Regions from separate parts of the Paenibacillus sp. 22594 genome, predicted to be linked through region 2. Evidence: riboswitches for the same ligand, from Rfam matches in the RefSeq annotation. Region 2 holds a riboswitch; the other holds the start of a gene.
The links. Region 2 has a riboswitch for glycine ahead of ACTJKB_RS16070 (amino acid permease). Riboswitches for the same ligand answer to the same signal wherever they lie in the genome.
Positions count from the first base shown of each region.

Region 1: linked by a shared signal. The riboswitch ahead of gcvT (glycine cleavage system aminomethyltransferase GcvT) and the one ahead of ACTJKB_RS16070 (amino acid permease) in region 2 are both predicted to bind glycine.

Region 1 covers NZ_JBQENA010000003.1:51,232-67,048, forward strand. Annotated here, with positions in the region: gene uvrA (excinuclease ABC subunit UvrA) at 1-1,163, opposite strand, end outside; gene uvrB (excinuclease ABC subunit UvrB) at 1,553-3,544, opposite strand; gene ACTJKB_RS11060 (flagellar motor protein) at 3,725-4,510, shown strand; gene ACTJKB_RS11065 (flagellar motor protein MotB) at 4,507-5,370, shown strand; gene ACTJKB_RS11070 (hypothetical protein) at 5,442-6,077, shown strand; gene gcvH (glycine cleavage system protein GcvH) at 6,205-6,597, opposite strand; glycine riboswitch at 6,782-6,877, shown strand; gene gcvT (glycine cleavage system aminomethyltransferase GcvT) at 7,063-8,187, shown strand; gene gcvPA (aminomethyl-transferring glycine dehydrogenase subunit GcvPA) at 8,184-9,536, shown strand; gene gcvPB (aminomethyl-transferring glycine dehydrogenase subunit GcvPB) at 9,533-10,993, shown strand; gene ACTJKB_RS11095 (LuxR C-terminal-related transcriptional regulator) at 11,079-11,750, opposite strand; gene ACTJKB_RS11100 (ABC transporter ATP-binding protein) at 12,342-13,358, shown strand; gene ACTJKB_RS11105 (ABC transporter permease) at 13,377-14,183, shown strand; gene ACTJKB_RS11110 (ABC transporter permease) at 14,202-14,999, shown strand; gene ACTJKB_RS11115 (efflux RND transporter permease subunit) at 15,168-15,817, opposite strand, start outside.
Region 2 covers NZ_JBQENA010000004.1:424,001-439,817, forward strand. Annotated here, with positions in the region: gene ACTJKB_RS16050 (SseB family protein) at 173-1,135, opposite strand; gene ACTJKB_RS16055 (SMI1/KNR4 family protein) at 1,135-2,622, opposite strand; gene ACTJKB_RS16060 (GNAT family N-acetyltransferase) at 2,700-3,476, opposite strand; gene ACTJKB_RS16065 (YdeI/OmpD-associated family protein) at 3,501-4,172, opposite strand; gene ACTJKB_RS16070 (amino acid permease) at 4,265-5,650, opposite strand; glycine riboswitch at 5,784-5,864, opposite strand; gene ACTJKB_RS16075 (DUF1569 domain-containing protein) at 6,026-6,478, opposite strand; gene ACTJKB_RS16080 (aldehyde dehydrogenase) at 6,512-7,903, opposite strand; gene ACTJKB_RS16085 (ArsR/SmtB family transcription factor) at 7,933-8,235, opposite strand; gene ACTJKB_RS16090 (alpha/beta fold hydrolase) at 8,416-9,252, opposite strand; gene ACTJKB_RS16095 (DUF2804 domain-containing protein) at 9,535-10,557, opposite strand; gene ACTJKB_RS16100 (alpha/beta hydrolase family protein) at 10,658-11,410, opposite strand; gene ACTJKB_RS16105 (DUF4386 domain-containing protein) at 11,659-12,366, shown strand; gene ACTJKB_RS16110 (Crp/Fnr family transcriptional regulator) at 12,323-12,919, opposite strand; gene ACTJKB_RS16115 (pyridoxamine 5'-phosphate oxidase family protein) at 12,942-13,373, opposite strand; gene msrA (peptide-methionine (S)-S-oxide reductase MsrA) at 13,453-14,415, opposite strand; gene ACTJKB_RS16125 (hypothetical protein) at 14,633-14,896, shown strand; gene ACTJKB_RS16130 (hypothetical protein) at 14,877-15,053, opposite strand; gene ACTJKB_RS16135 (hypothetical protein) at 15,072-15,371, shown strand; gene ACTJKB_RS16140 (hypothetical protein) at 15,443-15,631, shown strand; gene ACTJKB_RS16145 (hypothetical protein) at 15,747-15,817, opposite strand, start outside.

The DNA of each region.
Region 1 (15,817 bases), on a different contig from region 2:
GTCTCCCGGTATCGCCGCTCCAGATTGGGAATAATCCCTTCGAAGGCGACAAGCGCGTCCTTCCGCTGGCCAAAGTCATTCTCATAACGGAAGCGGATCTTCTCGCTGCCCGTTCCGTTCAGCAGCTTCTGCATATGTTCTGGCGACAGGCTGTTTACCGGCACATTTTGCGGGATTTTGAAATGCTCGCAAACCGATTTCAGAAATTGCGGGTAGTAGTTCGATGTGCTGCCGGTCCAGGCCAAAAAGGCGCCTTCTTCAATACTCTTCTCTTGATCGGGAATTAGAAGATCCGGGTCGACAACCATCTTCACACCAAGCCCATCACATTCCGGGCAAGCCCCGAAGGGGCTGTTGAAAGAGAACATCCGCGGCGCTAGTTCCTCGATACTGAACCCGCAGATCGGACAGGCAAAGTTCGAGCTGAACAGCAGTTCCTCCTGGCCAATGATATCAACCAGAATTTGCCCGCCGGACAGTTTCAGTGCGGTCTCCAGCGAATCCGTCAACCGGGTCTGTACATCATCCTTAATGACGATCCGGTCCACCACGACCTCAATCGTATGCTTCTTATTCTTCTCCAGCACGATATCCTCAGTAACCTCACGCAGTTCACCGTTCACGCGCACACGGACAAAGCCCTGCTTCGAGATGTCGCTGAACAGTCCCTTATGCTCACCTTTGCGTCCTGAGATTACCGGTGCCAGAATCTGCAGCCGGGTCTTCTCGGGATACTGCATAATCCGATCCACCATCTGCTCCACGGTCTGGGAAGTAATTTCGATGCCGTGATCCGGGCAATGCGGATGCCCTACCCGGGCGAACAGCAGCCGAAGATAGTCATAAATCTCCGTAACCGTACCTACCGTAGAACGCGGGTTGCGGCTTGTTGTCTTCTGGTCAATTGAAATCGCCGGGGATAACCCGTCAATAGAATCGACATCCGGCTTCTCCATCTGGCCAAGGAACTGTCGTGCATACGCTGACAGGGATTCCACATAACGGCGCTGTCCTTCTGCGTAGATCGTATCGAATGCAAGCGACGATTTGCCGGAGCCGCTAAGTCCCGTCAGCACGACGAAGCGGTCACGTGGAATCGTTACGTCAATGTTCTTGAGATTGTGTGCTCGCGCACCCTTAATTACAATATTTTCATTCGCCAACGGTATAACCTCCTAGATATCAAGCCTATTTCAAAGCTATTTCAAAATATTTTCGATCCCTCCCAAACCCTCCCTTAGCCAAGGGAGGGCCCCAAGGGTTGCACCCTCTGGACACCCGCAATGCTGCTGGCGAAGGAGTGAGGGCGGATGGGCTTAGTCGATGTGGACTGAAGAGCGCTTGTCCCTAACGGGACCGCTGGAATGTGGGCGCTTCAGGGACAAACCGCTGTCCCTTCGGGATGCGCAAACTGCGAACTGCAGGCTGTCCCTTCGGGATGCGCAGACTGCGAACTGCAGGCTGTCCCTTCGGGATACGCAAGGACAAAGATCAATTTATCCAAAAGGAAAGGCCATATACAGCGCCGTTCCTGTACTTTACTGTACAAACCTCACTCTGCCCGAAGCTCCAGCAGAGCGTCGCGAAGCTCTGCGGCACGCTCAAATTGCAGGTTCTTGGCAGCATCCTTCATCTCGGCCTCCAGACGCTGCATTAGGCTTTGGCGGTCCTTCTTGCTCATCTTGCCACCCACGCCGGTAAGATACTCCGCCTTGGACTCGGCGACCTTAGTGGCCTCGATGATTTCGCGCACTTTCTTGTTGATCGTAGTGGGTGTGATTCCATGCTTTTCGTTGTAGGCAATCTGCGTTTCCCGGCGGCGCTGGGTTTCGAACATAGCCTTTTCCATCGAGTCTGTGATACGGTCACCATACATGATTACGCGGCCATTGGAGTTACGGGCCGCACGGCCGATGGTCTGAATGAGTGAACGCTCGGAGCGCAGGAAGCCCTCCTTGTCAGCATCGAGAATCGCGACCAGGGATACCTCCGGCAAATCCAGACCCTCCCGCAATAAATTGATCCCCACGAGAACATGGAAGGCGCCTAACCGGAGATCACGCAGAATTGCCATACGCTCCAGCGTCTTAATGTCAGAGTGCATGTAGCGGACCTTGATGCCGATTTCCTTGAAATAATCAGTCAAGTCCTCGGACATTTTCTTGGTCAGAGTCGTAACCAGCACACGCTCGTCACGTTCCACCCGGTCACGGATTTCACTGATCAGATCATCAATCTGCCCCTCTGTCGGACGAACCTCGATAATCGGGTCTAAAAGACCCGTAGGCCGGATAATCTGCTGAATCATCGTCTCGCAATGTTCAATTTCATAAGGGCCTGGTGTGGCGGACACATATACAATCTGAGTCACCTTATCTTCGAATTCTTCGAACTGCAGCGGCCGGTTGTCCAGCGCGGACGGCAGGCGGAAGCCATGCTCTACGAGAACTGTCTTGCGCGCGCGGTCACCGTTGTACATCGCCCGAATCTGCGGCAATGTCGCATGGGATTCGTCGATTACAATCAGCATATCATCAGGAAAGTAATCCATGAGCGTGTAAGGGGTTGCTCCCGGCTCACGGAAGGTGAGCGGTCCGGAATAGTTCTCGATCCCGGAACAAAAGCCGACTTCCTTCATCATCTCGATATCGTAACGGGTCCGCTGCTCCAGACGCTGGGCCTCCAGCAATTTACCTGCATCGCGGAGCACAGCCAGCCGTTCTTCCAGCTCACGCTCAATATTAACCAGGGCCACACGCATGGTTTCTTCCTGGGTGACAAAGTGCGATGCCGGGAAAATTGCCACATGGTCGCGTTCCCCGATCAATTCTCCGGTCAACACATCAATTTCAGTAATCCGTTCCACTTCATCGCCGAACAGCTCTACACGGATGGCATGCTCGCCCTGTGAAGCCGGGAAGATCTCCACCACATCACCACGCACGCGAAAAGTGCCCCGCACAAAGTTAATGTCGTTACGCTGGTACTGGATATCCACGAGCCGGCTCAGAATCTGATTCCGAGGCTTCTCCATACCCACGCGCAACGACAGCAGCAGGCTTCCATATTCCTGTGGAGAACCGAGGCCGTAAATACAGGAAACACTGGCTACAATAATGACGTCACGCCGTTCGAACAAGGAACTGGTCGCGGAGTGGCGCAGCTTATCAATCTCTTCATTTATGCTGGAATCTTTCTCGATGTAGGTATCGGAGGAGGGAATGTACGCCTCTGGCTGGTAATAATCGTAGTAACTGACGAAGTAGTCTACCGAATTGCTTGGAAAAAACTCCTTGAACTCACTCGCCAGCTGGGCAGCCAGCGTCTTGTTGTGCGCAATAACCAGCGTGGGCCGGTTTAGCTTGGAAATCATTTGTGCGATGGTAAAGGTCTTCCCTGTCCCGGTCGCTCCCAGCAGCGTCTGGTGCTTCTTGCCCTGCCGGATGCCGTCCACTAATTCTTGTATGGCATGAGGCTGATCGCCCTGGGGTGTGTACTCGGACTCCAACTGAAAAGTCTGTGTACTGACGACAATATCATTCATTTGCCCGTCTCCCCTCTATCGTCTAAAATATATGAATATATTATAATTGTGGCCCTGATGATTCTCTCTCCATACTAACTGAAATATATGGAAGATAAGAATACTTGTTCCCGTTTATTATACAGTGTTGCCCAGATTCATGCAAACCATAATATATAGAAATTTAAGGAGCTTGAACTCATGGATATTACTTCAATTATCGGCTTGCTGGCTGGTCTGGCAGCACTCATCGGCGGCTTTTTCTGGGAAGGCGGAAGCCTGTCCGGCCTGCTGCAGTTGAATGCTGCACTCATCGTATTCGGAGGCACGCTTGCCGCCGTGCTGATCAGCTTCCCGGCCTCCAGACTGCGCAGCGTGCCAGCGGCGGTGCGGATAGCTTTTGGCAGACATGCGGACACCTCGGAAGAACAGGCAGAAGAGCTGATTTCCATGGCTACAGTCACAAGACGCAGCGGTGTGCTGGCCCTGGAGAAAAGAGCCGAAGAGCACCCCGACCCCTTTACCAGTGAAGGCCTCATGCTCATTGTTGACGGAACAGACCCCGAGCAGGTCCGGCAGATTCTGGAGCTGGAGATGGACGCTAAAGAGCTCAAATACGAAGGCTATGCCAAAATTTTTGAAGCCGCAGGCGGCTATGCACCCACCATGGGCATCATCGGTACGGTTATGGGTCTGATCCGCGTGCTCAGCAGTCTTACCGATCCTTCTAACTTGGGAGCTTCCATCGCAGTTGCTTTTACAGCGACTCTATACGGTGTGGCCAGCGCTAATCTAATATTTTTACCCATTGCCTCCAAGATCAAATCCCGCAGCCAAAGTGAGCTGGGTACAATGGAAATGCTTATGGTAGGCATTCTTGCCCTGCAGAACGGGGATCATCCCCAGCTTGTGCGTAAAAAGCTCCGTTCCTTCTTGAACCGTTCCGCCGGGGAACGCGGCAGCGACATTACCAGAGGTCCCTCATGAGGCAGAGAAACCGCAGAAAGCCACGCATAGAAGGACGGGAAAACCGCGACCGGTGGATGATCACCTATGCGGATCTGATTACACTGCTGCTTATATTCTTCGTGATTTTGTTTGCCATGAGCAGTTTGGATACACATAAGTTCAACATCGTCACCAGCTCTTTATCGGACACTTTCAGAAGCGGAAATCCGGTATTGGATGGTGGAAATGGTGTTCTGGATGGTCAAAAAGGGCTGCAATCCGAAGGAACGGGGAATGGGAAGAATGGGGGGAACGGAGACAGCTCTGATACAGGTCAGGAGCAGGAAAATGCAGCTACCGGCCCGGCGGCCAGTCCGCCCCCTGCCGACCCGGAGCCTTCGGCGCGTGAGCAGGCCTTCCGCGAGCAGGAAGCCAAACTGGCTGCGCTCATGGGCGTCATCACCCAATATGTCAAAGACAACAATCTGGGTGACCAGATCTTTGTGGCGGATAAACCGCAAGGCATTGCGATTACGCTCAGCAACCGTTACTTGTTCGATGTCGGCAGAGCCGAGCTCAAAGCGCCAGCGCTCCCCGCGCTGCGACAGCTGTCAGGACTATTCCGCGGTATTGGAGCAACAATCAGTATCGAAGGCCATACTGATAATACGCCGGTGTCTGCCGGTTCCCGTTATAACGACAACTGGGAATTATCCGGCGCCCGTGCCCTCTCGGTGCTGCGCTTCTTTCTGGATCATGAGGGATTGAATCCGGGTACGTTTCAATATGCCGGATATGCAGACACCCGTCCAGCCGTGAGCAATTCCACCCCAGAAGGACGGCAGAAAAACCGGCGCGTGGAGATTACAGTGCTGCGGCAACTTCAGGAAGAGGAGTAACATTACCTTTCAGCTCAGAGTCAGCAGAAGACCAATGAATATACTTGTGCTGGTAAAGGAGACTGAAAGCGATGCAGGCCACTGAAGGAGCAACACCTGACCCCACCCGTTTTTTGAGGAATTTGCGGCTTTTCGTATCATTGATGGTTACCGCTTTTTTTCAAATTTTCTTCACCCCGCTGGCTGGTGCTGCCGTCGCAATCCTGATGTTATTCTCTCCACACTCCATTTTCTGGGGGAATAGTACTGAAGCATATAGCGCCAGTGATCTGTTATGGATGGGCGGGAATTTTCTGCTGGCCGGGGGGGCATTTGCCCTGCTCTGGCTCGGGTATTGGTGGATGCTGTATGGGCTGGCAGAAGACCGGCACATCCGTTTGTTCCCCTTACACGTCCTTTTCGCCTATTTCCCGCTTCTTTTTTTTCTGTACCAGATTGATCCTGGATATGATCCTATGGCGATGATCGTGGGCAATGCCGGGGAGTCGACCTTTATGGTATGCATGGCTATGACTCTTGCGTTACTGTTCCCCTTATACTCGTTTGGCGTGTACTATTTCGTGCTAAGGCCTGCGGGACGGCCACGGAAGCGTTACCGTTTCACCCTGCTGTGCATGGTGTTCGCGGTTATTGCGATCGCCCTGCTTCCTGTGTTATGGCACATCGCACCGCAGCTGTATCCAGGGCTTCTCGAATTCCCCAATTAGTGGCAGATTCCAATGTATAAGTGCAAAAAAATCACAAAAAGACAGACCTCACACATTAGTAACACGAAATTCGATGTGAAGGCCTGTCTTTATTTTATATGCAGAAAACTAGTGTCCGTAAGGTGTTCTATTCTTCAATCAACTTGCCGTAAGCTGCCGCATCCAACAGTCCGGACGCCACTTCGGCAAACTCCCCAGTGATTTCCAGTTCAAAAATCCATCCGCCGCTGTAAGGCTCATCGTTAATCAGCTCCGGGCTGACTTCGAGTGCATCGTTGATTTTGGTCACTGTTCCCGATACCGGAGAATAGAGCTCAGATACCGTCTTGACGGATTCGATGCTACCCACGCTGTCGCCAGCCGAGATGGCTGCACCCACTTCAGGAAACTCCACGAATACGATATCGCCGAGCAGATGCTGGGCATGATCCGTAATTCCGACACGTACTATGCGCCCTTCACCCTGCTGTGCCCATTCATGCTCTTCGCTGTACAACAGGTTGTCTAGCACTTCACTCATTCTTAAGCCGCCTCTTTTCCAAATTTGGAGTTGTAAAATTAGTTATAGACTAAGTTATTGCGCCGCTCAATGTCAATATAACTGACAGGAAAATAAAATTTGTCATCTTTTTGACGTTTTTTTGTTGACATCGGAGTTGTATACCCGCTTTAATGGAGTCAGTAGAAAACAATACGGTTTGCGAATGATGGCATAGGGAGAGACTGTCTCCGAGAAGACAGCGCCGAAGGAGTAAGCCCGGGAGGGTGAATCTCTCAGGCAAAAGGACCTTTGCCGGACGCATCTCTGGAGAGCTATCTGAAACCTGCCCGGCAGGGATTCGGATCACCAACGGGGAAACCTGCGCGCTGGTCAGCAGGGTAACTCTCAGGTACAAAGGACAGAGCGAAAGGCTTATATGCGGGTTGTGCATATTCGTCTTTTGCCTGTCCTTTTTCGCATGTAATCAGACAAGGGAGTGAGCCGATGGATGCTTTGAAAAGAACACCTTTTTACGACCTTTACTCCGCCTATGCGGAGTCCAGATGTATTGATTTCGGCGGCTGGGAGCTGCCGGTGCAATTCACAGGAATCGTGAAGGAGCATGAGGCGGTCCGCCGGCAGGCCGGACTGTTCGATGTATCGCATATGGGCGAATTCATCGTCACCGGCAACGGCTCGGAAGCCTTTCTGCAACAGATGACCACGAATGACGTCAGCCGTCTTCAGGATGGTGGTGCGCAGTACACCCTGATGCTCTACCCAAGCGGTGGTGTAGTCGATGATCTTCTGGTCTACCGACTGGGCGAAGAGCGTTACATGCTGGTCGTCAATGCCTCCAATATCGACAAGGACTTCCAGTGGTTGCAGGAGCATCTCACAGATGAATTCAGCGGTGTGACGCTGAACAATGTCTCCGATGAGACGCTGCTGCTCGCACTGCAAGGCCCTCTGGCTGAGACGATTCTGGCTGAAGTTACCTCAGCTCCCCTTGCGGAGCTTGCACCGTTCCATTTCATCGAGCGCGCTGTAGTCTGCGGCGTAGAGGTTCTGCTCTCCCGGACCGGATATACCGGTGAGGACGGTTTTGAACTGTACGCGCCACTGGATACGGCAGCTGTGCTGTGGAACGGCCTGCTTGCGGCAGGCGCTCCGCACGGTCTGACTCCCGCCGGACTCGGTGCACGCGATACGCTTCGTTTCGAAGCGAAGCTGCCGCTGTACGGCCAAGAGCTGTCGGCGGACATTACACCGCTGGAAGCGGGAGTCCAGTTCTTCGTGAAGCTGGACAAAGTCAGCTTCATCGGCAAGAACGCACTGGTGAAGCAGAAGGAAGCCGGACTGCCCCGCCGCCTCGTGGGCCTTGAAATGATTGACCGCGGGATTCCGCGCTCGCATTATCCGGTCTATGCGGATGGTGTAAAGATCGGTGAGGTCACCACAGGCACACAGTCGCCAACGCTGAAACGCAATTTGGGTCTGGCCCTGCTGGACGCCGCCTATTCGGAGCTTGGAACAGAGGTATACGTGGAGATCCGCGGCAAACAGCTTAAGGCGGCCGTGGTCAAAGCGCCATTCTATAAAAAGAGCCAAGGAGTGAAGCCGCAATGAAGCACCGTTATCTGCCGATGACTGAGCAAGACCGCAAGGAGATGATGGAGGCTGTAGGGATTCAGTCCGTGGAGGAGCTGTTCGCCGACATCCCGCAAGCTGTCCGTTATCAGGGAACGATGCCGATGTCAGAAGCACTTGATGAATACGCGCTGCTGCGCCATATGAAAGAGCTGTCCGACCGCAATGCCAGCTTCGACACCCATGCCAGCTTCCTCGGTGCAGGGCTCTATGACCATCATATCCCCGTTGTCATTAACCATGTGATTTCCCGCTCGGAATTCTATACCGCCTATACCCCTTACCAGCCGGAGATCAGCCAAGGCGAGCTGCAGGCGATCTTCGAATTCCAGTCCTATATCTGCGAGCTGACCGGCATGAAAGTAGCAAATGCCAGCATGTACGACGGCGCGACCGCCTTCTCGGAAGCTGCGGTGCTTGCCGCCGGTGCGACAAAACGCAAAAAGCTGATCGTCTCCCGCACCGTTCACCCCGAAGTACGCCAGGTACTGCGTACCTCAGCGGGTGCATGGGGGCTGGATGTTGTGGAGATTGACTACACAAACGGAGTAACGGATCAGGCCAAGCTAGCCGCCGCAATTGACGGCGACACAGCAGCCGTGCTGGTACAGTCACCGAACTTCTTCGGCGCCATTGAGGACCTTGGTGCGATGGAGCCGCTGATCCATGCCGTGAAAGGCCTGCTCGTGGTCAGTGCCAATCCGCTGGCACTGGGCATTCTCGAAACGCCGGGCAAGCTTGGGGCCGACATTGTAGTCGGTGACGCCCAGCCGCTTGGCATCCCGGCTTCACTCGGTGGTCCAACCTGCGGCTTCTTCGCCGTAGCCGAACCCCTCATGCGCCGCATGCCGGGCCGGATCGTCGGCCAGACAGTTGACCGTAACGGCAAACGCGGTTTCGTACTGACACTGCAGGCACGCGAACAGCATATCCGCCGCGAAAAGGCGACTTCCAACATTTGCTCCAACCAGGCGCTCCTCGCGTTATGCGCTTCCGTCTACCTGTCCGTCATGGGCAAAGAAGGCATGCGCGAGGTTGGGGAGCTCAACATCCGCAAGAGCCATTATGCAGCCGGCAAGCTTGGCGAATTAACCGGCGCAGCCCCAGCGTTCACGGCACCATTCTTCAATGAATTTGTTCTGAAACTGCCGGAAGGCTCCTGCGTCAGCGAGATCAATTCCAGACTATTGAAGGAAGGCTACCTCGGCGGCTATGATCTGGGCCGGGATTATCCTGAATTGAACGGACATATGCTGGTTGCCGTCACCGAGAAAAGAAGCAAAACGGAAATTGACCAATTCAAAGTGGCACTGGAGGGCTGTATATGAAACCGGAACAAAGTCTGATCTTTGAGCTTAGCCGTCCCGGCCGCACGGCCTATTCCCTGCCCGTGTGCGATGTTCCGCAGGAAGAGAGCATCGATGCCCTGATTCCCGCCGGACTGCTGAGAAGCGAGCCTGTAGTCTTGCCGGAAGTATCGGAAGTGGATGTCATCCGCCACTATACCGCCCTGTCCCGCCGCAACTTTGGTGTGGACAACGGCTTTTATCCGCTCGGCTCCTGTACGATGAAATACAATCCGAAGATTAACGAAGACGTCGCCCGTTTCCCGGGTCTGGCCAAGATTCACCCTTACCAGCCGGAAGAGAGCATTCAGGGTGCACTTGAACTGATGCATACTCTTCAAAAGGATCTGGCCGCCCTGACCGGCATGGATGCCGTGTCTCTGCAGCCAGCCGCCGGTGCCCATGGTGAATGGACCGGCCTGATGATGATCCGCGCCTATCATGAGAGCCGCGGCGAAACCCGCTCCAAGGTCATCGTGCCCGATTCCTCGCACGGCACCAACCCGGCCAGCGCCTCTGCAGCCGGACTGGAAACCGTAACAATCCCTTCCAATGACAAAGGAATGGTTGACCTTGAAGCCCTGAAAGCGGCTGTCGGCAGCGACACCGCCGCCCTGATGCTGACCAACCCCAGTACACTCGGATTGTTCGAAACGCAGATCATTGAAATCGCTCAGATCGTACACGAAGCAGGCGGCCTGCTCTATTACGACGGAGCGAACTCCAATGCGATTATGGGTATTGCCCGCCCAGGCGACATGGGCTTCGACGTGGTGCATTTGAATCTGCACAAAACGATGAGCACCCCGCACGGTGGCGGCGGTCCGGGAGCCGGACCGGTCGGCGTGAAGGCGAAGCTGATTCCGTTCCTGCCACAGCCGACGGTGATCCAAAACGAAGACAGCAGTTACTCGTTGAGCTACGGCGGTCCGGAATCCATCGGACGCGTCAAAGCCTTTTACGGCAACTTCGGCATCCTGGTCCGTGCGTATGCTTATATCCGCACCTACGGACCGGACGGTCTGCGCGAGGTTTCCGAGAACGCCGTGCTGAACGCCAACTATATGATGCACCGGCTCGCGCCGTATTTTGAAATCCCGTATCCAGGCATCTGCAAGCATGAATTTGTCATGTCCGGCCGAAACCTTAAGCAGTACGGGGTGCGCACACTGGATGTGGCTAAGCGGCTTCTCGACTTCGGCTACCACCCGCCAACTGTGTATTTCCCGCTGACGGTAGAGGAATGCATGATGATCGAGCCAACCGAAACCGAAAGCAAGGAAACGCTCGACGGATTCATCGAAACGATGATCCAGATCGTCAAGGAAGCCCAGGAAACACCGGAAATCGTGATTAATGCTCCGCATACTACGGAGATCAGCCGTCTCGACGAAACACAGGCTGCGCGGAAACCGGTATTGAATTGTTCCTGCGGCTAAAGCTGCGCTCTAGCAAACTCTGTGAACGCAAGGCGGCTAATCCCGAAGTCATTCCTGGCTTCGCAGATTAGCCGCTTTTTTACGTTCATATAAGCTTTTTGGCAAAATGGGAGCGGTCATTTACATTCATTTTGATATAAATGCTCTTCACTACATTCCGTACAGAGCCCTCACTGATCCCCAGCGCGCTCGAGATATGCAGCGCACTTTTGTCCGCCAGCCACAGCGCAGCTACTTCCTTCTCTCTCGCAGTCAGCCTATATTCGCCAAACACCGTGTCCCGTCTGAACTTTTGTAGGCTTTCATTATTAACCATCCGTTTATACGCCACATTATCAGCCAATTGCTGCACGAACGGAATCGCAAAATCTATCTGCTGCTTGGAATCAAAAGAAATATCCACATAGCCATGCGTACCACCGTCCAGAATCAAAGGTGCGCATACACAATTCCAGCTCTGGAAAGCAGCGTCTGTATGCTCCTCTCCCCGCACTACCCCTATAAGGTTCATCTCCATAGCCAGCGAGACTGCATTCAGGCCCGAATACCGTTTGGAGAGATTGATGCCCGCACTCATACCTGCACGGTCCATGTTCTCCTGAAGGCTTCGTGAAGAGCAGATCAGATCGAGAATCCAACCCTCTTCATCCGCCAGAAACACAACATAAGGAATCGGAATGAACTGGCTGATCGCCACCATCTCTGCCCGCATGGAAGAAACCATGGCTTCACTATATATCGCTTTGTTCTCTTTCACGCAAGAGACCCCTGGAGACTGCAACGGACTATATGTATTAGATGAATTACTAGAGTGAAAAGACGCAGCTTGATCTGCTGGAAGATCATCCGGCGAACACCACATTTTCATCTTGGAATTGAAGGTAGTCAACACAAACGCCTCCTCGGTTATTGTCATTAATTAACTCAGAACGATTGTGAATATATTCACTAATAATAAATCTATATTTGCTATAGCAATATTTCCTATTTCTATTATAAACTCACAAGACAGCATGGCCTAGAATAGCAGTAAATATATCATAGGATATTTAAGAGACAATTGACAGGGGCCATTCTTACGAATGAACGTTGAAAAATATTCTCTCTTTCATATTCATCTATTCCCTTCAAAAAAAGCAGCCTAAATGAGCGATCCAGAGGTATACGAAAAATATTAAAGCGGCTAACCCGGGTCTGTAATCCAGCCTGCGGCTAGCCTTTTTTTCATCATTCGTCATAATCTTATAAATTTTTTTACCGTCCGACCTAAACCGATAGTTTTCGACATCAGCCCGGTGCTATATTTGTTTATACGTCTTTGGAAGTTAGGAATGAAGGAGGTCTATACTTGAGTATTATTGAAGCCCGCGGGCTGTCCAAATCGTTCATGCAGGCGGTGAAAGAGCCAGGCCTGGCGGGAGCCGTCAAGCATCTGTTCATCCCAAAGCATATCGAGAAGATTGCGGTGCAGCCGCTGAATCTGAGTGTGGAAGCCGGCGAGACGGTGGCCTATGTGGGGCCGAACGGTGCAGGTAAATCCACCACGATCAAAATGCTGACCGGCATCCTCATGCCCTCTGCAGGCAGCATTTCTGTAAACGGTATCAATCCTTATAAGAAAAGAATGGAAAATGCCGCGCAGATCGGAGCCGTGTTCGGACAACGTACGCAGCTGTGGTGGGATATTCCGATTGTCGAATCCTTTTCGCTGCTGAAGGATATCTATCAGATCCCGGAGCCTGTCTATAAGGCAAATCTGGATCAGTTCACGGAGATGCTGGGCATGGATGAGTTCATCCATCTGTCTGCGCGCAAGCTCTCTCTGGGTCAACGCATGCGTGCGGACCTGGCAGCCGCCTTATTACATAACCCGCCGATTCTCTATCTGGATGAACCCACGATTGGACTGGACGTTTCCGTGAAGCAAAAAATCCGCGAGTTTATCAAAAAAATCAATCAGGAGCAGCAAACGACCGTCATGCTCACCACCCACGATCTCGGCGACATTGAGGATCTGTGCAAACGGCTGATTATCATCGACCACGGCTCCATCATCTATGACGGGAGTCTTAGCGAGGTCAAATCCCGTTTTGCCAGAAACCGTGTGATTTTCTTCCAAGTGGGCGCGCCGATGCCGGAGCTGTACAAGCTGCTCTCACAAACGCCCGGAATGAAGCTGGACCGGCAAAATGAACAAGAATTCTCCGTCTCCTTCGACCGCTATGAATATACGGCCAGTGAAGTGGTCAGCCGGGTGATGAAGCATGGCGAAGTGATTGACTTCCGCATGGAGGATGCCAACATTGAGCAGGTGATCAAAGCAGTGTACGACGGAAACCTGGACCTTAATCAAAAAGGGGAATGAGGAGGTGTGACGGCAGCCATGCCCGTAGTCAAGCTCAAGAAGTACCGCAGTATTGCCAACCGGTCCTTGCAAAATGTTCTATCCTACCGTTTCTCCTACGTCGTCACTTTTTTGTCCAATGCGATCAATCTGCTGGCGGTCTATTTTTTGTGGGCAGGCATTTATGGAGGCCGCGAGATAGTGGGCGGATACACCTGGGATCAGATGAAAACCTATCTGCTAGTCACTTTCCTGGCCAACTCTGTGCTCTCCTGGTATTCGGAAACCGCGATTTCCGGAAAAATCCTCGATGGCAGCGTTGCCGTAGACTTGCTGAAGCCCATTGATTTTCAAACGGCCCGTTTCTCCGAAACGCTGGGCACAAGCCTGCTGGAAGGCGGCATAAGTACGATTATTCTGGTGATTTTCTCCTTCTTCATTTCCGGCCTGGCCCTCCCCCATTCTGCGCTCGTCTATGTGCTGTTCGCGCTCAGTCTGCTGGGGGCCATTGCGGTAAAATTCGGCGTGGTGTATCTGGCAGCCTTGCTGTGCTTTTGGTCCACCGGCTCCATGGGCATTGTCTGGACCCGGATTGCTCTTACCAATCTGCTGTCCGGGGCTTTGGTGCCTCTGGCCTTTTTCCCCGGCTGGCTGGAAAAGACTGCATTGCTGCTACCGTTTCAGAGTATTATCCACACGCCGACTATGATTTTTCTGGAGCAGGCCGGAACCTTGGAGAGTCTGAAGCTGATCGGCATTCAATGCTTCTGGGGAGCAGCGCTCTGGGTCGCCGGGAAGTTCATGTGGAACTGGGCGGTCCGCCAGGTGACTATTCATGGAGGTTAGGCGGAAGGAGGAGAACCAATGACGTTGTCACGAATGTTCTATCTATATAAAAGACTCTATATTCAGCAGCTAAAAGCTATCCTGGAATACAACAAGGACTTTTACATCTTAATGTGTTCTGCCGCTCTGACCCAGGTACTTGGGTTTGTGTTCCTGTGGGTGATCTATGACCGGATTCCCGATATTAACGGCTGGCAATTCTGGGAGGTTACTTTCATGTATGCGATGATCTTTCTGACGGAAGGCATTGGCTCTTTATTCTTTGAGGGCACTTGGCGTTTGGGAAGATTGGTCAATCAAGGCGAACTGGACCGTTATCTGCTGCGGCCGGTGCCTGTTGTGCTTCAGGTCTTCTGTACGGGGATCGGCATTAATGGCCTTGGCAATCTGCTCATCGGCGGAGTGATTATCTGGCAATCGCTGGTTCACAGCCATATTCAGTGGAGCTTGGCCAAAGTGGTTATCCTTATTCTGCTGCTTTTGACTGCGGTTATCATTCGTGTATCGATCAATCTGGCCGGAAACTCGGCGGCCTTCTGGATTCGCAATGCCGGGAACGCCTTTCCGCTGATGGTGCATAATTTGGCCGATTTGGCCAAGTATCCGGTCACTCTGTTTCCGCAAGCGGTACGGGTATTTATTTCTACCGTGCTGCCATATGCCTTCATCAGCTTCTATCCGGCGACTTACATTTTCGGCAAAAGCGGGTGGACCGGCTGGTGGATGCTGGCTCCAGTTGTGGCAGCGGGCAGTGTGGCAGCAGCTTATGGCATCTTCCGGTACGGGCTTTCGAAATATGAGAGCACCGGTAACTAGGGGCCTCCAAGGAGACCCGCCGCCTCTTCGGCAGACATTCCGGATTCCCCCGCATCATTTCATATCGCCCATGCGAATATATGCCAAAGAGCAGTGCGGAAATCCCGCACTGCTCTTTGTATAGCTTCCTTCTTGGATAAGGTGCATTTGCTAACCTGCCAGACTTATTTATGCCGCAGTTGCAGCCTTTTGCTTCTTCCGTTCCTTTGCTGATTTGCGGAAGTACAGCAGCTCGTAGATGGCCGGTACCACTACTAGCGTCAGCAGAGTTGCTGCAATCAAGCCGCCGATAACGACGATGGCCAGACTCTGCGAGACGATGCTACCCTGCTCGGTATGACCGAACAGCAGCGGAAGCATGGCACATACGGTTGCGATAGCTGTCATTAGTATCGGACGCATCCGTGTTCCGGCTGCTTCAATGATGGCCTCGCGCACAGTCATATGCTCTTCATTCTGCTTAATCCGGTCGATCAGCACAATCGCATTCGTGACGACGATACCGATCAGCATCAAAGCTCCGAACAAGGCGGTGAAGTCAGGGGTCACACCGGAAATAATCAAGGCAACAACGGCTCCGATGGCCGCGAGCGGCAGGGAGAACATAATAGCCAGCGGTGCTCGCAGGGTCTTGAACGTCAAGACCATGATCAGATACACCAGACCGATGGAGATCAGTGCCGTCATGCCAAGATCGCTGAAGTCTCCGGCCTGATCCGCCGAAGCACCGCCTGCGAACAGTGTTACTCCTTCGGGGAGTGTAATACTGTCCGTTTGTTTTTTGATATCCGCTCCAATAGCCGACACTTTCTTCGGAT
Region 2 (15,817 bases):
GATGTAGCACGATAATTTTGATACTTTATATCATTTAAAACTTTATATCTTTTGATACTATATTCCACTTTCATCCAACCGTCAACAAATAAAAAAGCCGCCTCCGGTAGAATACCGGAAGCAGCTTAAAGCCAAGGTTCTTTTTTTCAGCAGTTCTTTGTCCTTTGTTCCTCTACAACCTCTTATATTCGGCGATCATCCGCTTGTTCTTGTCGTCTAACCGGAAACCGATCCCCCGGAAATTAATGACGGCTCCGCTCATGTTCTCCGATAGGGACACAATATCCTCATAGGTAGCGAAATTGCCGCCCCATACCGTTTTATCATAACCTTTTTCAAACTCAAGCCAATCTGTGAACACCGGCAGCCAAGGTTCTTCCCCCTCCACGCCAAGGGAGGCAAATTGAATGTACGTTCCTTGCTTCACCGTCTTCATGCCCTGTTCATCAGGGGGTGACGGTTCTTCCGTAAGCTGCATCGGCACCAAAAACTTTGCCTGAACGAGTTCATCCAGCATCCGGGCTTCTGCCGCTTGAAGATACTGATTTTTGCCTTCATACTGCTGCCGGGAATACATCGCCTGAAAAAAACAAAGCATCGCATGCTGCAGCTCCGGATTGCTTACGGGAATATTGATCTCCGGCGTTCCGCTCCAATCGGGCGGCGGCAATAGATCGTCTCTGCTGATCACGATCGTGTTTTGCCCGTTATCAATAAGAAGGTTGCGGATGCCAAGGAGATGAAGCTCAGCGAGCATCCTGCGGATCTCCTCCCGGCTGATCTTTCTCATTTCCAGCTCAATGAGCTGCTGCAGGTAATAATCCGCCGCATTGGCTGAGAATGCTTCCTCAGAGAACACCCATACCAGGTCATTACCATCGATGTATGGATAATTCGTATGGACATCGTACGCCATATATAATGCTTCGGCATTTAAGATGGTTCGTTTCAATGAATCCAAGAGCATTTGGGCATCAAAGTGTTCCGTCTCAAAAGCTCCGCTTTCCTTAGAATACCGAGCAGATTGAATCATAGAGATCAGATCCTGAATCGTAAGTCCGCTGCTTGCTTCCATTGTCATTGGAGAAATAAATAGAACTTCTCCTGCTGCTTTATCTTTCTGTTCCTCGCTCATCACCAATTCACCTGCCATCCGTATGACTGAAGGTTGAAATATTTATTGAACTCAGCGACTACGGAGTTTGCATGTTCCTCTGATGTTGCCTGAAATATAGTGATACCGGTTATACTACACCCGGAAATCTCCTCCAAGCCGCTAAATCTTGATGCATCTACTCCAATTTCCCGAAGACTCGTACAATTTTTGAATAGGGTTAAATCTCCAACCGGATAAGTGAATTCCTCTAATTTCTGCAATTCTCCTAGAACGGTATTTTTCGATTCATCCTTTACACAGCGATCCGTTTTAAATGTTGTTAGATTCCTTAAGTCTTTTAAAAACGCTAAGTCAGGTATTGTCACTTTTTTGAGTTCCAGTTTTTTTAACTTCTTAAGGTTTGAAATATAGCTCAAATCGCCAACTTCCAGTTCTTCTAAGCTTAATTCCGTCAAGTTTACTAAGGCTCCTATTGCTTTACAGTCCATTGAGTCTATTTTGCTTAGTGAGAGGTATTTTAATTTTTTTACATCCCTCAGTTTATGTGCATCCCTTAATGAAAGTCTTACTAAGGTTAGTTCCCTTAACTCCTCTAAAGAAACTAGGTACTCCAAATCAGACTCTTTAAAGGATTGCCCCCCTATTACAAGCTTCGTTAATCCAGATAACTGTTTGAGTACATCGTAATTTGCAATTTCATCGGCATGTATAATAAGTTCCTTAAGGTTAGGCATATGGGCTAAAATATCTAAGGATACTGCTCCGTGTTTTCTCGCTAGATCCGGCCGAATAAAGACCATTCTCTGTTTGCTCAGTGTTTCGGCAGAAATATAACCGCCTTCATGATCATCTTCAAAATACTCTGCCCAAAATCCGCTTATAGGGATGAGGCTGTTTTTTTCGTCTTCCATTGTAGTCAACGCCAGCATATCATCAAACAGATGTCCCTGCTTCCGGTGAATAAGGATCACTTCCTCCTCGTCTATGGCGTTGATTTCACCATTGCTGAAGCCTGATTCGATAAATTCAAAGAAATGCCCCAAGCTCTCTGAAATAACATAGGAAATATTCGAATTGCGGTCTAATGTAATGATTTGACCATAACTCCCCTTTACTCCGGGTTCCAGATCCATTACTAGAAACGAACCTCCGCCATCTTCAGCAAAAGGGACCCATCCCTTTCTATATTCCCCTTCTTGCACTGCATCCGGTTTGCCGGAAATAATATCACAGCCTGAATTCTGACGCCCTCTCCAGCTAGCCGTTACCGATTGTAGGGCCATCCAGCTAAAGCCAGCCATGACTCCAAATACTTGCTCTCCCTCTCCATTATGTTTCATGTATAATTGTCTGAAATCATCTGGAAATCTGCAATTCATCATGCTCTCTGCGTGGTTTATTTCTGCTTCCTCAGCTGCTGGATTCAGTAAATCCTCGACATCTGGTATGTGCAATTTTAAAATCTCAATAAGGCAAGACTCGTTTTTTTCATTAAACAATGGCATATAGTAACCCCCATTTCACGGATTCAGACCCTCTCTAGAACAGCCTCCAATTTTTTAGAATGGAGGTTTCTTCCACATTAATGGGGAGTTGTCTTTATATTCAGTAGTCTGGTCTTCGTCACCATGCCCGCACTTTCCAATGTCCGCTTAGAGGCATGGTTATAATACCAGCATCCGCACACCGGGATAATCCCCTGTTCTTTGCACCATTTTCTTAAATGTAATATGATGCTTCTCCCGATTCCTTGCTGTCTGTAGGCTTCATTAGTGTACATCCCTATACTCGCCAATCCATCCATCATTTTCGACTGTTCAAACACTCCGATTCCTACTAGTAAAGCCCCTCTATAGTAAGTGAAAAGCTCCCCGCCCGCGATCCTCTGTTCATATTGATCCAGAAAGTCCCCACAGACCTCTATTATTTGTTGTAGATCCTCTGCTCTAGCAGGCCGGAACTCCTCATCCTTTACAATATTTAAATCTATTAAATCGGTTCGGCCTTCCTGGAAAAAGTATGCTTGCTTGTTGATTTCAAACTCCTTATCCAGTGCCAGGCTTACAAATAGCTCATCACAGGTCGGAACAAAAAGGGACTCTGGCCGATGACGTTCAAGCGTTTCGCTAAATAGGCGTTGTGCGTGCTTCTGATAGGAACGGCGGATATAGAATTGGGTGAGCAGTTGTTCATTGTGAATCGCATAATATCCAACTTGTCCAGTATGATCCTCAATTTTGTAGAAGGTTGAAGCGAGAATATGCTCCTCCAGGAAAGAATCAAACGGCGAGGATAAACCCTGTAAGTATTCAGTAATCATATCTTTAATTTCATCAATAGGACATTCTATTGTAATCATTCCAAACCTTCCTCCCATACATATTTACTGCTTTTCTCTCCGGTAAATGTCGATGCTCTTATAACCTTCACCTAAAATTTTCTTCATTTCTGCTCTTCGCTTTGCTCTAGTCCCTTCTTGTACGGCACTATATACATAACGGGCCCAATCCTTCCGGTAACCGGGAGTAAGCGATTGGTATAACTTCAGCGCCTCCGGACTATCCTGCAAGTCATTTTCCACAGCAGGAATCATAGATGTATAATCATCCACTCGCTGACTTGGCTTGGAAGACGCCTCATTCTTCTTCCGTGTCTCCTCTTTGAAACCAACAACGGTAAACACATCGTTTAAGCCCACCATACGTGCAAACTTCAGGCTGCTTGCCCCAATATATCCGTCCTCATCCGCTCCTACCCCTTCAAAAAGGCTGTCCCTATGAATATAGGTTGAATAGACCTTATTTCCTTTTTTGGGGTAAGCAGCGTACAAATAGCCTCCCTTATCTAAATAGTTGTGATCAATCACTTTATTGACGAGATCCTGAAGCACTTCCATATTGAGCACATAAGCAAAAATGAGATCATAACAGTTGTCTGTCAATTCAGTATCATATGCTGTTAACCCCGATAAACTATCCTCATCTTCGGGTCTGTACAATACGGCAACCTTTTGGAATTTGTGTAAATTTAATTTGTCTGCGATTGTTTTAGACATGCAGGGAACCTCCGTTAATGGTTATCTGTCCCCCATATTAAATCAAAGCAGCCCCCAAAACCACTGAAATGTGGGATTGAGGGCTGCTTTGATTAATGGCTTGTCGGTTCTGCACTGATTATTTTGTTACTCTGTTCCCTTTTCCTGCTATTCACCGAATACAAAACAAATAACAGAATGAACCATAGAGGCGTAAACAATAATGCCGGACGTGTATCTTCAGCAAACAGCATAATCAAGAGGATCGCAGCAAATAAAGCTAGGACCACATAATTAATCGCCGGCGTTAACGGTGCTTTGAATTTGGAATTCACATGTAATTCCGGGCGGGTCTTCTTATACTTGATGTGACATACGAGAACAACACCCCACACCCAGATAAAACAAATGGCACTTATGGTTGTTACGATTCCAAAAGCCTGCTCCGGAATGAGCTTACTCAGAAGAGCACCGCCAGATATGACTAGCGTAGATATGAATAACGAGTTCCCGGGTACATGATTTTTATTCAGTTTAGCAAAATGAACGGATGCTTGATCCTTCCGGCTCAAATTATAAAGAATCCGGCTTGTAGAGAACATCCCGCTGTTGCATGCGGAAGCGGCTGAAGTTAATACGACGAAATTGATTATCCCTGCGGCAATTGGAATCCCTACCAAACTAAAGGTTTTCACAAAAGGACTTTGTGCCGGACTGAGTTCCGTCCATGGGTTAATGCACAGAAGGACGAATAACGCGCCAACGTAGAAGAAGAGAATCCGTAGAGGTATTTTGTTGATCGCTGACGGGATGTTTTTCTCCGGATTTGCTGTTTCCGCTGCCGATACACCGACTAATTCCACACCGACATATGCAAATACAACCATTTGGAAGGAAAATAAAAAACCCTTTACACCGTTCGGAAACACACCTCCGTGTTCCCAAAGATTCCGGACCGTTACCGATCCTGCATCCGTCTTGAGCCCCATAATCAGGAAAATGACACCTATGCCGATTAAAGCAAGAATCGTGATGACCTTGATTAGAGCAAACCAGAATTCGAGTTCTCCGAAGTTTTTGACGGTCAGTAAATTGAGTCCTAACAAAATGATCAGGCAGACGACAGCAGGTACCCAATGCGGAATATCAAACCAATACTGCACATATACGCCTACTGCAATCACATCAGCCATAGCCGTCATGATCCAGCAGAACCAATAGGTCCAACCCGTGATGAACGCCGCCCGGGGGCCAAGATAGTCTTCGGCAATATCCGTAAATGACTGGTATCCCGCGTTAGACAACAGAAGCTCTCCCAGCGCTCTCATTACGAAAAATACAGCGATACCCACCATTAGATAGGTAATCATGATAGAGGGTCCCGCCTGCTGAATCGCCTTGCCCGATCCCAGGAATAATCCTGTGCCAATGGTGCCTCCGATGGCGATCAGTTGAACATGCCGGTTGGCCAGCTCTCTCTTTAATTCTTTTTGTGCCATTCCTAGTTCCCCCTTATGAATACAATACATTGATGCCAATAAAAAAAGAGACTGGATGTCATCCAATCTCCCGGGTCATAAGAATATGAAAGAATACCTGCCCTGCTGATGGTATCAGCATGACAAATACATTCCGTACTCTTCTGTCCTTTTGCCTGAGATTGTGAACCCTTCGGCGCCACGGAATTCCCGCGGTCTCTCCAGAAGCTGCTCCTGCTATAGTGTGATCCATAGCAATCATAGCTTGCGAATTATGAAGTTAATGTATCATGCGTTTCTAATATTCTAACATATTACTTGCGAAGTGAGTGTTCGATCAGTGATAAAAGTCTCAAACCAATTACTTCCATATCCCTTTGGCAATCAATCTTTAGCTTAGCTTGCGAACTGCACCTCTGAGAAATGATCTGTAATGTGCATGGTGAAATACCGGTCATACTCCTCCTTGCTCAGATCTCCGAAAATCAAGTGGGGAGCTAACTTCCCTTCATATGCTTGAAAGGCATCAATTGCCCTGAGGAGAAGTCCGATTCCCTCTTTGACGGTTCCCTGCTTTTCAAGCTTGGCCGCACCTGGTACATGTGCCGTTAAATCATGCTTCATATGACCCTGCTTCAAAAATTTCCGGATCACGATGCGGCCGATGGTTTTTCTCACAATCCTGGGCTTCAGCTGCGGATAACCTGTCATAGAATATTCGATGGTCTGTGCGCAATGGGCAAGAATCTCATAGAGCGGCCACTGCTTGGTTGGGATAACATCATACCCCTCCATGATCAGCAGTTCTTTCTTCACATCATTCAGTGATTTAAATTGCACGTTATTCATCTTGTTCTCCTCCTTATCGACGTTCCTCATGTATTAACGCATAATCTTTCTGACCCACTTAACCTTGTCGCCATAAGGCGGAAATAAGAAAGGGATATCCAGCTTCGTGCTCTTGGTCAGGACGCTTTTGGTATGGGAGAACAGCTCGAAGCTGTATTTCCCGTGATACGCGCCGATCCCGGCGTTCCCTACTCCCCCAAATGGCAGGTGGTGATTGGCAACATGGCTGATCGTATCGTTCACGCACCCACCGCCGAAGGAGACGCGTGAGAGTACTTTCTCCTCGACCTGACGTTGTCCGGTAAACAAGTACAGTGCTAACGGTTTGGGACGGGCGTTCACCATTTCTATCGCCTCCTCCACTTGACTGAAGCCCATAATGGGCAAAATCGGTCCAAAGAGTTCATCCTGCATCGCAGGGTCCGACCAAGAGGTTGCGGCAAGCAGCGTTGGCTCGATATAGAGCTCATCTCTGAGCGTTTTCCCGCCCGAAAGCACACTATTCGGCTCCGCTTCCAGAATCGCGGCCAAGCGGTCAAATTGGCGTTCATTGACGATTCGGCCATAATCCGGACTTACTCTGGCGTCCGGTCCGAAGAAGCCTGCCACAACCGTCTTCATCCGGGCAATCAATTCCTCCCTAATCTCTTCATGGGCAAGTACATAGTCCGGAGCAATGCATGTCTGCCCCGCGTTCATCATCTTCCCCCAAATAATCCGTTTGGCCGCAACGTCGAGGTTCGCTGTCCGCTCAACGATAGCCGGACTTTTGCCCCCAAGCTCAAGCGTGACGGGTACAAGGTTATTTGCAGCGGCTTTCATGACGATCTTTCCGACCGGTACGCTTCCCGTAAAAAAGATGTAGTCAAAGGGAGCGTGAATCAGCGCCGAGGTGGTCTCCTTCTCCCCTTCAATCACCCTAATATATGTCTCGTCAAAAGTTTCGCCGATCAGCTTCTTAACGACAGCAGTAACTGCAGGAGTATTCTCGGAGGGTTTTAAGACCGCGTTGTTCCCTGCCGCAATGGCTCCGATCAGCGGTTCAATCAGCAGCTGGAACGGATAATTATAGGGGCCGATGATAAGAACAGTTCCGTAAGGCTCTCTATACTGGTAACTCTTAGATACAGCAAGATAGAACGGTGTTTTTACCCTTTGCGGCTTCATCCACCGCTTCAAATGCTTGCTTATGTAGCGGATGCTGTCCAGCGTATAGCCAATCTCCGTCGAATAAGCCTCAAATTCACTTTTGTGCAGGTCCTGATACAACGCCGCCAGTAACGGCTGCTCGTTCCGTTTAATCGCGTCCGACAGCTTCTTCAGCTGCTCCAGACGAAACTCCACGCTTCGTGTATAACCGCTATGGAATTTCTCGCGATGCTCCTGCAGGATTTCATTTACCCGCTCTGAGTTCCACTGCTTCATATTCCTTCTCCTCTTTCTATGTAATAGGTCTAGAGACAATCCCGCTCTAAGGCAACTAGAAGCCTTCTTAACAAGTCCACCGATTCCTGCATGGACAACTCATAATATCGCTGGGTCCCCACTTGCTCGACTTTGATGACTCCCGCATTCTTGAGCAATTTCAGATGATGGGAAACCGCCGGCCGCGACAAGGACAACTTCCCGGTAATTTCATTGACCGTCATCCTTCCGTCCTCTGATAGATGGAGCAGAATATCCTGACGGTGCGGATCACTTAATACTTGAAGAATTGGAAGGCTTTCGCGAAAAATCTGCAATGCCTGCTTTCCCATGCTGGTGCCTCCCCGTTTATGTAGTTTAAATGTTTAAACATTTAAACCAATGGTATAGACTCATCCTACACTTTTCTTATTCAATAATCAAGAGTTCTATCTTCGAGAGCACTGCCATCGATTCGTTATCACAAAAGTTTAAGAGCCACGCCTCCTGTGAAGCGTGGCTCTTCCTCATAATCAGCCGTTCAAGAATTGCAATAATGCATGGTTAAATTCTTTAGCGTGGGTAGCATTGAATCCGTGGGGGCCGCCTGCGATTACGATTAATTGGCTGCCTGCGATCCGCTCATGCGCTTTTTGACCACTGATCTCGACAGGAACGATCGCATCGGCGTCACCATGGAGAATAAGCGTTGGCAATTTAAATTTCTCAAGGTCCACACGGAAATCGGTATAGCTGAATGCCGCAATGCAATCAAGCGTGCCTTTCGGGGACGCAAAAGCCGCAATATCGCGATTATATAAGCGGAATGCTTCGTTTACCAAGTTAGTTCGGTCTCCAGCAGCAAAGAAATTAGTTGTAAACTCATCCAGGAACGCTAGACGATCCGCCTTCACCCCGTTTTGAAATCCTTGAATAGTCGCATCGTCGAATCCGCCGTCCGGGTTATCCGATGATTTGTACAGGTAGGGAGGGATAGCACCGGCCAGCACCGCTTTCGATACCCGCTCCGTTCCATAAGTACCAATATAACGCGCTACTTCGCCTCCGCCCATGGAGAACCCGACCAGTGTCACATCGTGAAGATCCAGGTGCAAAATCAAGCCATGCAAATCCGCCGCGAACGTATCATAGTCGTATCCGTTCCACGGCTGGGAGGACTGGCCGAATCCGCGACGATCATACGTGATCACCCGATAACCGGCTTCAACTAGAGCAGGCACTTGCTTCTCCCAGGACCTTCCGCTGAGCGGCCAACCATGAATCAGTACAACTGGTTTGCCCGTTCCGACATCCTCATAATGAAGCTCTATTGCAATCCCATTCTCGTGTCCAACTGTAACCTTTGCCATATATATATCCCTCCATTTTTGGTTTTGTCGCTTCCACAGGCTTCCACTATTGTATTTTTCAATTATGACTATTTTCTCTGATCATATTCTATCCATTAATCAAATTATGTTGGTAATCACCGTATTCTTTGACCTCCCCTTTCATTGTTAAATATAGTTAAAATTTTAACGTTCAGAATATAACAATTAATAGTCTTACTGTCAACACCCCAAAAAAATGGACTTTTATATCGACTCTTAAGGATTAAATCAACAGAGCGGAATTCATAAGAAGCCTTCCCTTTACCACCGGTTGACCGCATGCTCCGCAAAGGCCACGAGATCCTTAACCTCGATCACCGTGCCGTCGTCTAAAACGGCCTTCCCGTTAAACTTCCCGAAAATCTGGTGGCAATGCGTATCGACAATTTTCAGCTTCATTTCCGTGTACCGATCATAGATCGGCTTGAACTCCATTTCGAATCGCCCATCTTCGCTAATGAAGGTTTTCCTCGCCATGTAACCACCGCCTCCTTGCAGATCGAAGTGAACTTGGCCGATCTTATGCGCTTTGCCGTCATAGAACAGGATGTTCTCCGTGGCGGCAGATGTGTTACCGAAGCCATAGCCGATGTTAAAGCCGAACCGTTTGCCGAAGGCATAACCGCTGCCGCTTCCCCAGAACCACTCGTGGCTGAACGGCCATACCCCCCGGCCCCAATCGAGAAGCCCGAAAGCGGTATCGGCTTCGAACCGATATTCCTGCTCCCCTATTCGGGCAACACCGCTAGCAGGCATACAATTGATTTTATGATTGTAATAGAAAAAACGTCTATCCTCATCAAATGGCGTTGCCATCACAATCGAGGTAGAATCAGGCTGGATTAGCCGAATATCGATGTCGACCGGTAACTGCTTGCCGTTGCCGTCGGACTTGCAAATAAGCCTGCGCTCTCCGTCCACTACCTGAAACTGCATGAGGAAGCCTTTTTTCTGATACGTCAGATCGCCTTGCTCGGCCGTTGCTGGCATATTCAACCGGCCGAATGGTAATATAAGCATGTTCGAAATATCGTACCGTTTGCCGGTTTCAAACTCGAAGAGCTTCACGGATACATCGCCGGCGTAGGAGACATGCCCGATGGTCATCTGTAAGCCATACTGATCGTTCGACACTTGATAGAAATCCCATTCCTTGACTCGCCAGGGCGGCGCCTTGATTGCGTCCCGATTGAAGGTGAGCACGGCTTGGGTCGAGTAACCGCGCTGCAGCAAGACGCCGTCGCTGCCAAGCACAGGACCGGGCGTATGAATTCGATTTTGCATAAGTAGATCCCTCCAGAGTTGAGTTGCCTAGTCTATACAGCATGATGCAATCGTGGGCGCCTTTAACAAATGAAAGCGGTTGCGAATAATCATTTAGCGATTAGATATTTGCTTTTATAAATTCATATGTCATCTCAGCGACTCTTTTATTACCAGCTTCTGAAAAACCGTGGCCTTCTCCTGGAAACACTTCAATTCTAGCATGAGGATATAACATTGATGCCTTCTTCCCATATTCAAGTGACACAATGTCATCCTGATCCCCATGAAAAATCAAAACATTTTTATCGAATTGGCCAATATGGTCAAATACATCATATTTATGAATCGATTCAAAAAACACTCTCCCCAATTGAACTTCCCATAACTCATACGCATCAGGAATGCTCTCCAATGTTGGAAACTTTTTATTCCAGTCAGCTACAATACACAGCGCTGGAAATAGTAATAAGAGTCCTTTAATATCTTTTATATAATCATCAGCTACTAATGCAGATACTAATCCTCCCTGGCTTCCTCCAAATAAAAAGATATTATCAGAATCAACATTCTCCCAAGTTTTTATGTTTTCAACAACAGCGCATAGATCTTCTTTTTCTGTAAATATAGACATTTCATTGGTCCTAAGGTCACTCTTTGAATGTACGGAGCCGCCACAAAAGTCGAAACAATATGCGCCCACCCCATTCTTTGCTAAATAGTCACTATTCATAGCGAAATCTTCATTTATTCCATTAAACCCATGGCTGAAGATCACGACAGGACATTTTTTCTTATTAGGCATGTAAGAGACACCATAAATTTCTCTCCCATGATGTTTAATCTTTACCGTTTCTTTTTGATAACTGTTCATGTTTAACCCTCCATGACATAGAATTTTTTCACATCGCTTTGTAACTTTGATACCCTCTTTCAATTATTCTGCCTGGCCTACAATTTCACCTTTGCTTGTGGTACGGTTTCACCAACCGCATTATCCCGGCTTCACTTCGATACTGGGCACTTTTGCATACCCCATCTGAACTCCTTGACTTAAGTCAATGCTCCCTCCTTACCCTCTTTGTACAATGGAACCAGAATCAATTAGAGGGGGTTGTGTTAATGTCTGCAGCAGTGGCGCGAACTGGGGGAATTTCACTACTTGTGATGGCGGTGGCCGCCGCATTTTCGTATGGATATGTTCATGGAAGTCTTGTGGTGGAGGGAGATCCAGCCGTTACCTTCGGCAACCTGCAAGCTTCTCCCCTGCTATTCAGGGCTGAAATTCTGGGATGGGTGCTGATATTAGCCTGTGACATTGCAGCCGCATGGGCATTATATACGGTTCTGAAGCCTGTGCAGCAGGCATTGTCCCTGCTGGGTGCATGGCTGCGCCTATCCTATACTGCGGTATTGGGGGTCGCTGTCTCCAGCCTGGTTGTCGTCTCGCTTCTTACAGACAGCAGGAGTCAGGCACTGATCGGCTTCACACCGCAGGAGTTACAGGCGGAGATGATGCTTTTTCTTCACGCTTTTGAAGCGGTGTGGTCGATCAGCTTGATTCTGTTTGGGGGGCATCTGCTCATAATGGGCCTGCTGGCCTTCCAATCGGGTAATATCCCGAAGATTATTAGTGTTCTGTTGCTGCTGGCTGGGGCAGGTTATATCTTGCTCCATCTGAGCAGCACACTCGTTCCTGAGTATGAAGAATTAATAAAAGTAGTCAAATGGGTATTTATGCTGCCGATGACGGCGGGGGAGCTGGGCCTTGGCCTATGGCTGCTGTTCAGAGTCCCGGCTCCGCGGGTTCGCGGTGAATCCGCTTCTTGATCCGGCTCAGTGACTCCGGCGTTATTCCGAGATAACTCGCCAGCTGATGCTGGGGGACACGGCTGATCAGTGCGGGTCTTTTGTGAAGGAGAGCCTTCAGGCGGTCTTCGGGAGAAGAGGCAATAAAAGCGGCGAATTCCTCCTGCATCTGACCGAAGCTCTCCTCAATCATCTGGCGGGTCATAGTTTCCAGCTGTGTATGTTTGGTGTACATCGCCTTCTCAGTATCCAGCGGGCCAACCACTAATATGCAGTCCTCCAGACAGGTCAGGGTGTACTCTGACGTTTTATCCGGCTTATGCGCATTGAAAATCGAGATCGCCTGCTCCTCTGTATAGAAGTTGGAGGTGATATCCCGGCCTATAACATCAACTGCATGCTGCCGCACGCATCCCTTCAGGACAAAATAGCATTGGCCGGGAACCTCTCCCTGCTGCAGCAGAACAGTTCCCTTGCAGTATTCCTCGACAAGGATTTCGTCCAGAATCGCTTGCTGCTCTTCATTACTTAAAGAAGTCAGCCGGGTCATATATTGGAGCAAAAGATGCTTCATATTCCAGCCGTCCCCCTATAGATTAGATTTCACTCATCACGGGCACATCGAAATTATCTGAATGAAAATGGCTGTAGAACCGCCCATTTTCTGCTGTGAATTTCAGGACGCAATAGTCTGGGTCTGTTACGCCCAGCGAATAATAATCCGTATCGCCCTCGCACCAGATCATTTCCTTGGAAGCCTGGTCCTCCAGCACCTCCATGGTGCCTCTCAGCATGAAGCCTTTAAATGTGCGCGGATTGCAAAAGTACACACAGGCCTGCGGATGCTCCCTATACTGTCTGACCCGCATGGATGAGGTATTGGTCGTGAAATAAAAGACCTGCATTCCTTCCCTTTTGCGCGGCGGCAGCATGGCCTTCATATTCGGAAACCCTTCTGCATCCACAGATCCGATAAAAGATACCTCTGCCTCGTCCATTAATGATTCGATAGTCTGCTCCATATCCATCCTGCATTCCTCCAGCGATTCATATGTATTTCAGCCTCTTCCATTTTATCACTAATCAGGCAGACATAAATTACTAAGATCATATTAACGGCTCCAGATACCGCTCCAGCCCGTTCGACTCCAGCTCTTCTTTCGGGATGAACCGGAGTGCGGCAGAATTGACCCGGTAGTGCTGCTTCGCCGGCTCCGGCCCATCGAAGAACAAATGACCCAGATAGGCTCCGCTCAGCCTGCTGCGCAGTGCCGTCCGGACCTCTCCGCCGCTGTAATCAGCCTCCCGCCGAATCAGACCTTCGGCAATCGGTCCAGTGAAGCTGGGCCAGCCGGTGGCGGAATCGAATTTATCCGCCGAGCTAAACAGCGGGTCGCCGCTGACCACATCCACATAAACGCCGTCACGGAATTCGTTCCAATACTCATTCTCATACGGCGGCTCTGTCGCCTTATGCTGCGTGACCTCATATTGCAGCCGGGTCAGCTGGCTCTTCAGGCGTTTTTGATCCTCACGGCTGTTCCAGTGCTGCTCCAGGAATTCGTCCCGGCCCGAGCCCTTCAGATAGAGCTTATAATCCAAGGGATGGGTTTTATAATAATCCTGATGCATATCCTCAGCCGTGTAAAATGGAGCAGCGGGAAGAATCTCCGTCACAATCGGGTCCTTGAATCTTTTACTTGCCTGGAGCGCCGTCTTGGACGCCTCTGCCTTTTTCCGCTGCTCATCATTATGCACAAAGATCGCCGTCCGGTAGGAATATCCCCGGTCCATGAATTGCCCGCCCTTGTCCGTCGGATCAATCAGCTGCCAATAAATGTCCAGCAGCCGCTCATACGGGAACACCTCCGGCTCAAATGTAATCTGCACAGCCTCCACATGCCCCGTCGTTTCCGTACCCACTTCCTCATAAGTCGGATTAACCGTGTGGCCGCCCGTATACCCGGATACCAATGAGACAATGCCCGGCAGCTCGTCAAAGGGCTTGACCATACACCAAAAGCAGCCACCCGCAAAGGTGGCAAGCTCCGTTCCGTTCTTTTCGTTCAACCGGCACACCTTCTTTCGCGGATTTTCCCTATTATATATGAATATCTCTTTTTTCCAAAGACAGCAGTACAGAATGAGCATGGTAATCGATATACTTGGGCAATAACTTCTGCTTAGATAGGAGTGGACCCGGTTGAACTTCGGCGGAAAAGGGTACTGGAAAGGACGGCTTATACTTTAGAACAGGGAATGCTTTATCACCAGGAGGATTACAACAATGGATGCTACTAGAACTGAACATATAGATACTACAAAGACACAGCGGCTGAAAATCGCCTTAACCGGAGCGAGCGAATATATCGGATATATCCTGCTGGAGCAGCTGACTCGGGAATATGATGTGATCGCGTTATCCAGGCACGGAGACCAGAAGGAAGATAACAGCCATGTGGAATGGCGTTCCTGTGAGCCGTTCTCCATATCCTCTGCGGAAGAGCATTACAAGGCGCAGACTATGCCATCTATCTGGTCCACTCCATGATGCCGACAGCTAAGCTGACACAGGCAAACTTCGCGGACCTGGACGCCAAACTCGCGGATAATTTTGCCGCGCAGCAAGCAAGAACGGCATCCACCAGATCATCTACCTCAGCAGGATCATCCCAGACTATAAGCCGCAGAACCAGCTGTCCCGCCATCTGCGTTGCCGGGTTGAGGTGGAGCGGGTGCTGGGCTCCTACGGTGTACCTGTCACAACAATCCGCGCCGGACTGATCGTCGAACCGCAGGGCTTGTCCTTCCCTATTCTGGTCCGGCGCCTGCCGGTCATGGCACTGCCGAAATGGACGCGCACTAAGACCCACCCCATTGCACTGTCTGATGTCCGGGCCGTGACAGCAAGCATTGGGAGCATGGAACTGTACAACCGGGCCATTGATGTTGGCGGACCTGACAGCATGACCTACAAAGAAATGATGCTCCAGACGGCAGAGGTCATGCCAAGAAACGGAAATTAGTCGGTGTTCCGTTTCTGACTATTAACCTGTCGCGCCTCTGGGTTTCTCTGATTACCGGAGCCCCCAACGAGATGGCCTACCCGCTGATCGAGAGTCTCGCCCACCGGATGGTTGCGGACCCGGGCCGGGATATGCCCGGGCGCAGCAGTACGGAGAGCACGGTCTACCGTATATCCGGCGGTGCTTTTACCAAAAAAGGGGATACCCACGAGGGAAGGCTGGAATTCCTCCAGCTTCCCGGTTCACAGGAATGCATCTGAAACGGATGTAAGCACCCTCGTTACTAACACTCATAAACAAAGCCGTACTGCAGGTCTTAAGACCTTTCAGTACGGCTATTTTTACAGGCAAAAAGATCGGCACCATCCACTCCCACTAATCCACAAGCTCATCCAGTTCGCCTTCCAGTTCCGCGAGCTTGTTCTTGGCTTCATCCAGTGCTTCCT